3 regions of the Mesorhizobium sp. M7A.F.Ca.US.007.01.2.1 genome follow, and region 2 is predicted to be linked to each of the others. Evidence: riboswitches for the same ligand, from Rfam matches in the RefSeq annotation. Region 2 holds a riboswitch; each other region holds the start of a gene.
The links. Region 2 has a riboswitch for thiamine pyrophosphate ahead of thiB (thiamine ABC transporter substrate binding subunit). Riboswitches for the same ligand answer to the same signal wherever they lie in the genome.
Positions count from the first base shown of each region.

Region 1: another riboswitch for thiamine pyrophosphate. It lies ahead of EN949_RS21930 (YkoF family thiamine/hydroxymethylpyrimidine-binding protein); the one in region 2 lies ahead of thiB (thiamine ABC transporter substrate binding subunit).
Region 3: another riboswitch for thiamine pyrophosphate. It lies ahead of thiC (phosphomethylpyrimidine synthase ThiC); the one in region 2 lies ahead of thiB (thiamine ABC transporter substrate binding subunit).

Region 1 covers NZ_RZQP01000132.1:3,297-6,564, reverse strand. The annotation lists gene EN949_RS21940 (ABC transporter ATP-binding protein) at 1-392, opposite strand, end outside; gene EN949_RS21935 (ABC transporter permease) at 389-1,150, opposite strand; gene EN949_RS21930 (YkoF family thiamine/hydroxymethylpyrimidine-binding protein) at 1,243-1,851, opposite strand; TPP riboswitch at 1,842-1,955, opposite strand; gene EN949_RS21925 (hypothetical protein) at 2,140-2,457, shown strand; gene msrA (peptide-methionine (S)-S-oxide reductase MsrA) at 2,527-3,045, opposite strand; gene EN949_RS21915 (glycosyltransferase family 39 protein) at 3,128-3,268, opposite strand, start outside.
Region 2 covers NZ_RZQP01000014.1:5,112-8,379, reverse strand. The annotation lists gene EN949_RS04610 (ABC-F family ATP-binding cassette domain-containing protein) at 1-334, opposite strand, end outside; gene EN949_RS04605 (thiamine diphosphokinase) at 336-995, opposite strand; TPP riboswitch at 1,083-1,197, shown strand; gene thiB (thiamine ABC transporter substrate binding subunit) at 1,241-2,239, shown strand; gene thiP (thiamine/thiamine pyrophosphate ABC transporter permease) at 2,248-3,268, shown strand, end outside.
Region 3 covers NZ_RZQP01000138.1:4,819-8,086, forward strand. The annotation lists gene EN949_RS22430 (hypothetical protein) at 479-742, shown strand; TPP riboswitch at 1,060-1,176, shown strand; gene thiC (phosphomethylpyrimidine synthase ThiC) at 1,280-3,115, shown strand; gene thiO (glycine oxidase ThiO) at 3,112-3,268, shown strand, end outside.

The sequences.
Region 1 (3,268 bases), on a different contig from region 2:
GACAGCTGCGCGGGAAAATGCCGCTCGAAGCCGGCAAGCCCGAATTCGGCAAACAACGGCGCAACGCGCGCCCGCGCCGCCTGTCTCCTCATACCTTGCACTTCGAGCCCGAGCGTCGTGTTGTCGAGGATGCGCCGCCATGGCATCAGCGCGTCGCGCTGCGGCATGAAGGCGAAGTGCCTGCCGTGGTCGTCGAGCCGCGCGCCGTCGAACAACATCTCGCCCTCGCCATGCTCGGCGCCGGTCAGAAGCTGGAACAGCGTCGACTTGCCGGCACCCGAGGGTCCAAGGATCGAGACGAACTCACCAGCGCCGACGCTGAGCGAAATATCGGCCAGCACGTCGAGCCCACCGAACGCCTTGTGCACATGCCGCAGTTCGAGCCGGCTCATCGCCAGGCCCCCTTCCCGGCAGTTTCCCTGTCGGCTCGCTCCCAGGGCATGGCAAGGCGCTGCAGCAACACGGTCAACCCGAACAGGACAAGGGTCAGCGCCGCGCTGACACCGACGGCGGCAAGAACCAGATCAGGACGGAAATTGTTTTTGGCGTTGAGCATGTAGATGCCCAGACCCTTCGCGGCACCGGCATATTCAGCGAAGATGGCGCCGACCACCGCATAGGTGATGGAGATCCTCAACCCGGCAAAGAAGTAAGGCAGCGCCGAAGGCAGCCGCGCCAGCAGGAAGATGCGCCAGCGCCCTGCCCCCATGGCGCGCAGCATTTGCCCGATCTCGGCCTCGGTCGCCTCATAGCCTTCGACCAATGCAACCAGCATCGGAAAAAAGGTGACCAGCGCCACCAGCATGATCTTGGGCGCCAGCCCGAAGCCGAACCACAGCACCACCAGCGGCGCGACCGCCACCAGCGGCAAGGTCTGGCTGACGATGAAGACGGGAAACAACGCACGCCGCAGCGGCTGGAAGAAGTCGACCAGCATCGACAGCACGAAGGCGGCGCTGAGCGAACAGGCAAAGCCAAGAAGCGTGGCACGGATGGTCGGAACGGCATTGTCGGCCAGCGCCTCGCGATTGAGCATCGCTTGCTCGAAGACGCGTGACGGCGCCGGCAGTATCGTGGCCCTGATGCCGGAATAGGTGGCATAAAGCTCCCACGCCAGCAGGAGCAAACCGGCCGAGATCATGGCCGGCATTGCCTTGACGAGAAAGCTCGCGATCGGGCGCGAAGCGACTGATGATGAGACCACGGGAGATAACCTTTGACGGCCGCGAGAGCGGCGCGGCTTCAGACGGCCGACGGGCTGTTGGCCGAGACCGTGACGTCGAGGGTTACGTGGCCAGCGCCTGGTCCGAAACGGCAGAAAGCCTCGTCCAGCGCCGAAAAGATCGCACCGGCATCACCGCGCAGTTTCGTGCAGAAATGTTTGGAGCGCTCATAGACGCCGGACTGCTTGAGAAAGTCTATGCAGCCGTAGATCTCGTCCATGTGGTCGTCTGTGCCCATCACATAGAGCGAGAACTGCGCCGCCGCCGGCTGGCCGGTGGCAGCAGCATTGCGCACCGCCGCGATGGCCGCGTCCTTGCGGGGGCCGAGTGGACCGACGGGCCCGCCAAACGCATCGGAGCGGCAGATCGGATCGTCCGGCTCGCCAGGGCAGCCGCGCGAGATGGTGGCCGACAACACGCAATGTTTGCCGCTGCGTGCCGCCGCCACGAAGAGGTCGCGCATGGCAGGAAACAGCACTTCGGGCGGCCCGATCAGCAAGGTCGAGATGTCGTCGGTCTCGATCCTGAGTTTGTCGCGCCAGGGATCGAGCGCACCGAGCGCGCCAAGGATGACACCGACGAAATCGTCGGTCATGGGATATAGGGAAATCTGTGCGCCTGAAAACATCGCCCGCCTCGCTCCGCTGGTATTACCCAGATCAGCTTCTAGGGTCTGTGGGCTTGCCGCCCCCGTCTCAGCCCCGACCGTACGGAGCACCCCTGTGGATGTGCGCCTTAAAGCATCATTCGAGTTGAAGGAAAAGCCGTTTTTTTTATCGCACTGCGCCAAAAGCATTGCGCCAGGGCGGGAGCGGTTGGCTCTGCCGGCGCGAGAATTTATCGGGAACCTTCACCAGGCCGCGAGGTTGTCCCACCAGTCGCTACGCGACGAGTTCACAGACAATGGAGACAAACCATGTTCATGAAAATCCTCGCAGCTTCGGCGCTCACCATTGGCCTGGCGACATCGGCCATGGCGCAGAGCAATGGCACAAGCGGCACCGACGGATCCGGCGGCAGCGGCAAGTCGGTCACCGTCGACCCAAATACGCCGGCTTCGCCGAACACGGTAGACCCCGGCACGACCAACAGTACGACGGTAGCACCGGGCGCCACGAATTCAAACGCGGATGAAAATTGCCCTGCCCATCCGCAGGGCGCACAGCCCGATGCCAGTGGAACGTCGCCGGGCACCACCGCGCCGACAGTTAATGACAACCATTGCGGCAAGTAGGAATTGCAATGAAAAGAAGCCGCGGAGCGAGCGCTCCGCGGCTTCTCAAATCCTGTCGTATCAGTGTATCTACGGCACCGCTTTTTCCCGAACCGGCAGCTTCCACCCCGGCCTGACGAAGTGGCAGGTGTATCCGTTGGGGTATTTCTCCAGATAGTCCTGATGCTCGGGCTCGGCTTCCCAGAAGGGGCCAACGGGTGCGACTTCGGTGACGACCTTGCCCGGCCACAGGCCCGAGGCATCGACATCGGCGATCGTGTCCTCGGCGATGCGCTTCTGTTCGTCGCTGGTGTAATAGATCGCCGAGCGATAACTCGTCCCGACATCGTTGCCCTGGCGGTTGCGGGTCGTCGGATCGTGGATCTGGAAAAAGCGTTCCAGCAGCGTGCGATAGCTTATGATGGCCGGATCGAAATTGATCTCGATGGCTTCGGCATGGCTGCCGTGGTTGCGGTAGGTGGCGTTGGGCACGTCGCCGCCGCTGTAGCCAACACGGGTGGAAATGACGCCGGGATAGCGCCGTATCAAATCCTGCATACCCCAGAAGCAGCCACCGGCAAGGACTGCGCGTTCGGTCGAAGTCGCCATATCACGTCTCCTCAAAGGCAAGTTTGTCTGGACATAGATGGGCATTGTCACCTGCTTCGTCCAGCGGACCGGCGGATCTGCTTCAGTTGCTCGGTCGGGCGAGGCCGTCGATAGCACCCGGCAACTGCCGCGCGCCAGGCGGAATGGCTGCGAAGCTGATCGCCACCGGCGGCGCCTTGAGCGACCAGTCGAAAAGAACGGTTTTGATCGGGATGTCGCCCAC
Region 2 (3,268 bases):
ACAGGCCGAGATGCTCCATCAGATAGCTGGCGCGGTAGGGATCGTCGGCGGGGCCAAGCCCGGCCTCGACATAGGCGCGGACAGTGGCAAAACCTTCCATGTCGGGCATCTGCGGCAAATAGCGGACGGTCGCCGAAGGCTGGCGGAACACTTCGCCGTCCTGCGGCTCGATCAGGCCGGCGGCGATCTTCAGCAGGGTCGACTTGCCGGACCCGTTGCGGCCGACCAGTGCGATCTTGTCGCCGGCCGAAGCCGTCAAGGCGGCGCCATCGAGCAGCGGCGTGCCGCCGAAGGTCAGTTTTATCCCGTCGAGGTTGAGAAGGGGCGGGGCCATGTCAGCTTTCAGGTAAGGGATAGGGATGAGCGAGCAGCATCGCGCGGCCATGGCCGAGCGCGATTTCGAGGCGGCCCCCGGTCTTGTCGGACTTGACCTCGTTGGAAATGGTCAGCGACGAACCGAACGCCACCTTGACGTGAGCGAGCGGCCATTTGGCGCCGGTGACGGTCAGGCCGTCGAGCTCGGAAAAGCCGAGCACCGAAAACAGCGTGCCGTCGGCATAGTCGAAGCCGGCCGTTCCGCGCAGCAGGGGGATGCCTTCCTGAGCGCCGCTGGTCAAAAGCACGTCCGTTCCCGCCTCCGCCAGCCGCAGGGCGAGCGACAGATGCAGAAAAGCGTGGTCGGCGCGCTTGCCGCCAAAGGCGCCGGCCAGCACCAGGCGGGTCGCGCCGCGCTCCAGTGCCGCGGCGACGGCAAGTTCGCCATCGGTCTGGTCCTTTTCCGCCGGGAAGGTCCGGCGCGGCACGGAAGCGAGATCGTCCGGCAGGTTGGCCGGCACCGAATCGAAATCACCCACCCACAGCTCCGGCACGAGACCCAGCAACCGCGCATGACCGATGCCGGCGTCGGCGGCGATGACGCGGGAGCCTTTGACCTGACGGTCGAGCCGTGGCGTACGGATGAGATCGCCGCCAAGCAGGATGGTGAATGTGCTCATATCGTGTGGCCCTTACCAGCCCGGCACGGGAAACGGAAGGCGGCAAACTCCCGCTTGCATGGCGGATCGGCCCGGCCTATGTGTCGAAACGCTCTAACGGGGTGCCGGACGCGATCTTCGCGGACCGGCTGAGAGGCAGTCTCGCCAACCCGCTGAACCTGATCCGGTTTGTACCGGCGGAGGGATTAGACGTTTCGGACAGTCCGACGCCTCAATTCCTTTCAATTCAAACGAAGGAGGCGCCGATGCGCACGCTTTTATACGCTCTTGTTTCAGCAACGGTCGTGGCCTTGTCCGGGCCCGCCTTGGCCAAGGACAAGCTCACCGTCTACACCTATGAGAGTTTCACCGCCGACTGGGGTCCGGGTCCCGTGGTGAAGAAGGAGTTCGAGGCCGAATGCGGCTGCGACGTCGACTTCGTCTCGGTCGCCGATGGCGTCGCGCTGCTCAACCGCGTCAGATTGGAAGGCACATCGACCAAGGCCGATATCGTGCTTGGCCTGGATACCAATCTCACCGCCGATGCCAAGGCGTCAGGCTTGTTCGCGCCGCATGGCGCGGTGACGGATGTCAGTGTGCCGGGCGGCTGGAGCGACGACACGTTTGTCCCCTTCGACTACGGCTATTTCGCTGTCGTCTACGACACGCAGAAGATGAAGACGCCGCCGAAGAGCCTGAAGGAGCTGATCGAAGGCAGTGCCAACGACAAGATCGTCATCCAGGATCCGCGCACCTCGACGCCAGGCCTCGGCCTGCTTCTTTGGGTCAAGTCGGTCTATGGCGACAAGGCACCCGAGGCCTGGGCCAAGCTCAAGGCCAAGGTGCTGACCGTGACGCCGGGCTGGAGCGAGGCCTATGGGCTGTTCACCAAGGGCGAGGCGCCGATGGTGCTGTCCTACACGACGTCGCCAGCCTACCACATGGTCGCCGAGAACACGGAGCGCTACCAGGCGGCCTCCTTCGAGGAGGGCGAGTATCTGCAGATCGAGGTGGCGGGTATCACCACGACAGGAGCCAAGAATCCGCTGGCGGCCAAGTTCATGGCCTTCATGACCGGGCCGAAATTCCAGGATGCCATCCCCGAGACCAACTGGATGTTCCCGGCAGGCAAGACCGACAAGCCGCTCAATCCGGCCTTCGACAAACTGGTCAAGCCGACGAAGACCTTGCTGTTCAGCCCGCAAGAGGTCGCCGCCAACCGCAAGGCCTGGGTCGATGAATGGCTGGCGGCGATGAGCAAATAGGCAGCGCGATGGCGCCGGCGCATTCCACGGATTCCCGCGTCAGTGCCGGCATTGTCGCGCTCGCTGCAATCGCGCTGCTGATCGGCGGCGCGTTTGCCGGCCTGCTTTTCGAGGGCGCCCATGATTTCTCGGGCGCCTGGGCAGCCTTCGATCCCTATCTGCTTCGCGTCATTCGCTTCACGCTCTGGCAAGCGGTCCTGTCGACGCTGCTTTCGGTCATCCCGGGGCTGTTTGTGGCGCGCGCTCTGTCGCGGCATCCACGTTTCTTCGGCCGCGCCTTCATCCTGCAGATCTTCGCCGTGCCGTTGGCGCTGCCGGCCATCGTTGCAGCGCTCGGCATCCTGGCGCTTTATGGCCGTGCCGGCTACTTCGCCGGCGTGCTTGCCGTTATCGGCGGCGGAAGCTGGCCGGGCATCTATGGCCTGTCCGGCATTCTCGTCGCCCATGTCTTCTTCAACCTGCCGCTGGCGACGCGGCTGTTCCTCGAGGCGCTGCAGACCATACCGGCCGACCAATGGCGGCTGGCGAGCCAACTCGGCATGGCGGCCCGGCCGGCGTTCCGGCTGATCGAATGGCCAACGCTGCGCGCCGCACTGCCCGGCGTCGCCGGGCTTGTGTTCATGCTCTGCATCACATCCTTCACGATCGTGCTGACGCTCGGCGGCGGGCCGGCCGCGACGACGCTTGAGGTCGGCATCTACCAGGCGCTGCGCTTCGATTTCGATCCCGCACGGGCCGTTGCACTGACGCTGCTGCAGATCGCCTTGACCTTTATCGTGGTGCTGGCACTGACGCGGCTAGGCGCCAATGTGGTCGGCGACACCAATTTGCCGGTCGCGCAACGCCGCTATCTCTCGGTCAATCGGAGCGAGACCTGGTTGAACGCGCTACTCATCGTCCTGGCGCTGCTGTTCGTTGTCGGGCCGATGGCGGCAACCGTGATGGCCGGATTGAGTGCCGATCTCGCCCGCTTGGCCGGCGAGGCCACTGTCCGGCAGGCAACGCTGACCAGTGCGGCGCTCGCCTTCC
Region 3 (3,268 bases), on a different contig from region 2:
GCCGAGAGCCATAGACTAATCCGTTCGCTTTTGCCAAGCGCGAACGATCATCCGCAGTGTCCTTAACGAGGTAGCCTGCACTTTTCGAGAATTGCCACGGCGGCTATTTTTCGGCTGTGAAGCACACGAGACCCGTGACGTGAGACCCAGTTGCTCAATGCCCAGTTGCTCAATGAGCTTTCTTACGAATAAGGGAGAATTTCCGCGGCCGGACTATCTCTGAGCGAGCGTGCATGACTGCCAACGGAAGGTCTTGCACGCACCCTTGCGATCTTGAGCAATGGTCGCCATGACTTTCTTCTTGCAGGCTTTTGAGTGGCCCAGCCTGCGATCACCAGACCCCACCGATTCTAAAGAGCGTGGCAGATGGGATAGTCGAGGTTGCCCGTGCACAGTCACGCTCAGGGCTTGCGCCGCCCAGAGGACACGCTGAAAAGGCAGATTGGGGCGCAAGCACGCCATTCACGAGAGGTTCGACATGAAGACCATGCAAGAAAAAGACATTCCGGCATTCGTACAAGCAGTTGTGGACGCCGGCTGCAAAATTTGCGCGATTGGCAACTTGGGATACGTCTTTGGCGATGCTGATTTCACGCCAGCGCAACGGAGGGCCGTCGAGCCACAGCTGCGTAGGATTGCTGAAATCTACGGCGAACGCGATCATCTCATGAACGAGATAGCTGTATATCTGCGGTCGATCGGACGCCATGTCGAGGTTGAGCCGAAGACAGGTATTTCCTGATGGCCGTGATCGCGAGAAGCCGTCTTCCAACCTCTGAATCCTAAAGGAGGTGACCCCCAAGGCCGTTCGTCACCTTCGACCAGAATAACCACATCCGTGACCGCCTGAGCTACTTGGTCGATACGCGCACATGGCCAATACAGTTTCTCCATCCTTCACGAAGCGAATGAGGCTTTGGCCATTCAGCCCCGGTCTACGGGGCGTGACTTGTCCCCGATGCATGCGCGAGCTCTCCGCCCGGCTGGCCGCCGGTCGTCGCCACCGGCCGAAGGCGCCCGAATGCGCTTGACAAGATAGCGTCAGCCCGTTCAACCTAAGGCATTCACCAGGGGAGTCCCGGCAAGGGGCTGAGATACTGCTGGCTTTCGCGGCGCAGTGACCCGTTGAACCTGATCCAGTTCATACTGGCGTAGGGACGGTGCAAGCGCTTTGCGGGAGTTTACGCCCGAGGTCCTGTTGCAGCAGGTCTACAGAAGCGTCTTTTCATCCTTCCGGCACAGAACTGGGTCTCCAATGCATGAGCAAAGGAGCCTCACGATGAATGCCCTCACCCCCGCCGTATCGACGGGACCACTGCCCGCCTCGCGGAAAATCCACAAGCCCGGCGTCCTCTACCCGCAGATCAGGGTGCCGATGCGCGAGATTTCCGTCCATCCGACGGCCGGCGAACCGCCCGTCACCGTCTACGATCCGTCCGGCCCCTACACCGATCCATCAGTCGAAACCAGCATCGAAAAAGGCCTTGCCCGGCTTCGCCACGAATGGGTCACGGCGCGTGGCGATGTCGAAGCCTATGACGGCCGCCACGTCCGGCCGGAAGACAATGGATTCGCCACCGGCGAGCGCCTGACACCGGAATTTCCGATACGCAATCGGCCGCTCAAGGCCAAGCAGGGCAAGGCGGTGACCCAACTTGCCTATGCGCGCGCCGGCATCATCACGCCAGAAATGGAGTTCGTAGCCATCCGCGAGAATCTCGGCCGCGAGGTGATGCGCGGCAAGCTGCAACGCGACGGCGAAGCCTTCGGCGCGGCGATCCCAGATTTCGTCACACCCGAATTCGTGCGCGACGAGGTGGCGCGCGGGCGCGCAATCATTCCCGCCAACATCAATCATCCCGAGAGCGAGCCGATGATCATCGGTCGCAATTTTCTGGTCAAGATCAACGCCAACATCGGTAACTCGGCTGTCACATCGTCGATGGCCGAAGAGGTCGAAAAAATGGTCTGGGCTATCCGCTGGGGCGCGGACACGGTGATGGACCTGTCGACCGGCCGCAACATCCACAACATCCGCGACTGGATCGTGCGCAATGCGCCGGTGCCGATCGGTACGGTGCCGCTCTATCAGGCGCTGGAAAAGGTCAACGGCATCGCCGAGGATCTGAACTGGGAGGTCTACCGCGACACGCTGATCGAGCAGGCCGAGCAAGGCGTCGACTATTTCACCATCCACGCCGGCGTGCGGCTGCACTACATCCCGCTGACCGTCGACCGGGTCACGGGCATCGTCTCGCGCGGCGGCTCGATCATGGCCAAATGGTGCCTGCACCATCACCGGGAGAGCTTCCTCTACGAGCATTTCGAGGAGATCTGCGACATCGCCAGAGCCTATGACGTCTCCTTCTCGCTCGGCGACGGCCTTCGTCCCGGTTCAATCGCCGATGCGAACGACGCGGCGCAATTCGCCGAACTGGAAACACTTGGAGAACTCACCAAGATTGCCTGGGCAAAGGACTGCCAGGTGATGATCGAAGGCCCGGGCCATGTCCCCATGCACAAGATCAAGCAGAACATGGACAAGCAGCTCGCAGTGTGCGGTGAGGCGCCGTTCTACACGTTGGGGCCGCTGACGACCGACATCGCGCCGGGCTATGACCACATCACCTCAGGGATAGGTGCCGCCATGATAGGCTGGTTCGGCACCGCAATGCTTTGCTACGTCACGCCGAAAGAGCATCTCGGCCTTCCCGACCGCAACGACGTCAAGATTGGCGTGATCACCTACAAGATAGCCGCCCATGCAGCCGATCTGGCGAAGGGCCATCCGGCAGCGAAAACCAGGGATGATGCCCTTTCGCGCGCGCGCTTCGAGTTCCGCTGGGAGGACCAGTTCAACCTGTCGCTCGACCCCGAAACCGCACGGTCCTTCCACGACCAGACCTTGCCCAAGGAGGCGCACAAGCTGGCACATTTTTGTTCGATGTGCGGGCCGAAATTCTGCTCCATGCGCATTTCCCACGACATCCGTGCCGAGGCCCAGAAGGAAGGCATGGCGGCAATGGCGGCAAAATACCGGGAGGGCGGCGATCTCTACATGCAGGCGGACGAGACTGGCGTACCGGTCGTGCCAGAGGCTCCCAAACCATCATGAGGGTGCTCGTCAAAGGGGCCGGCGTTGCCGGCCTCACCGTCGCTTTCGAACTCGCCGCCCGCGGCGCGACGGTCACCGTCGCCGAGATGCGGCATGGCCTTGGTGGCAACGCGTCGTGGTTCGCCGGCGGCATGCTGGCGCCATGGTGCGAGC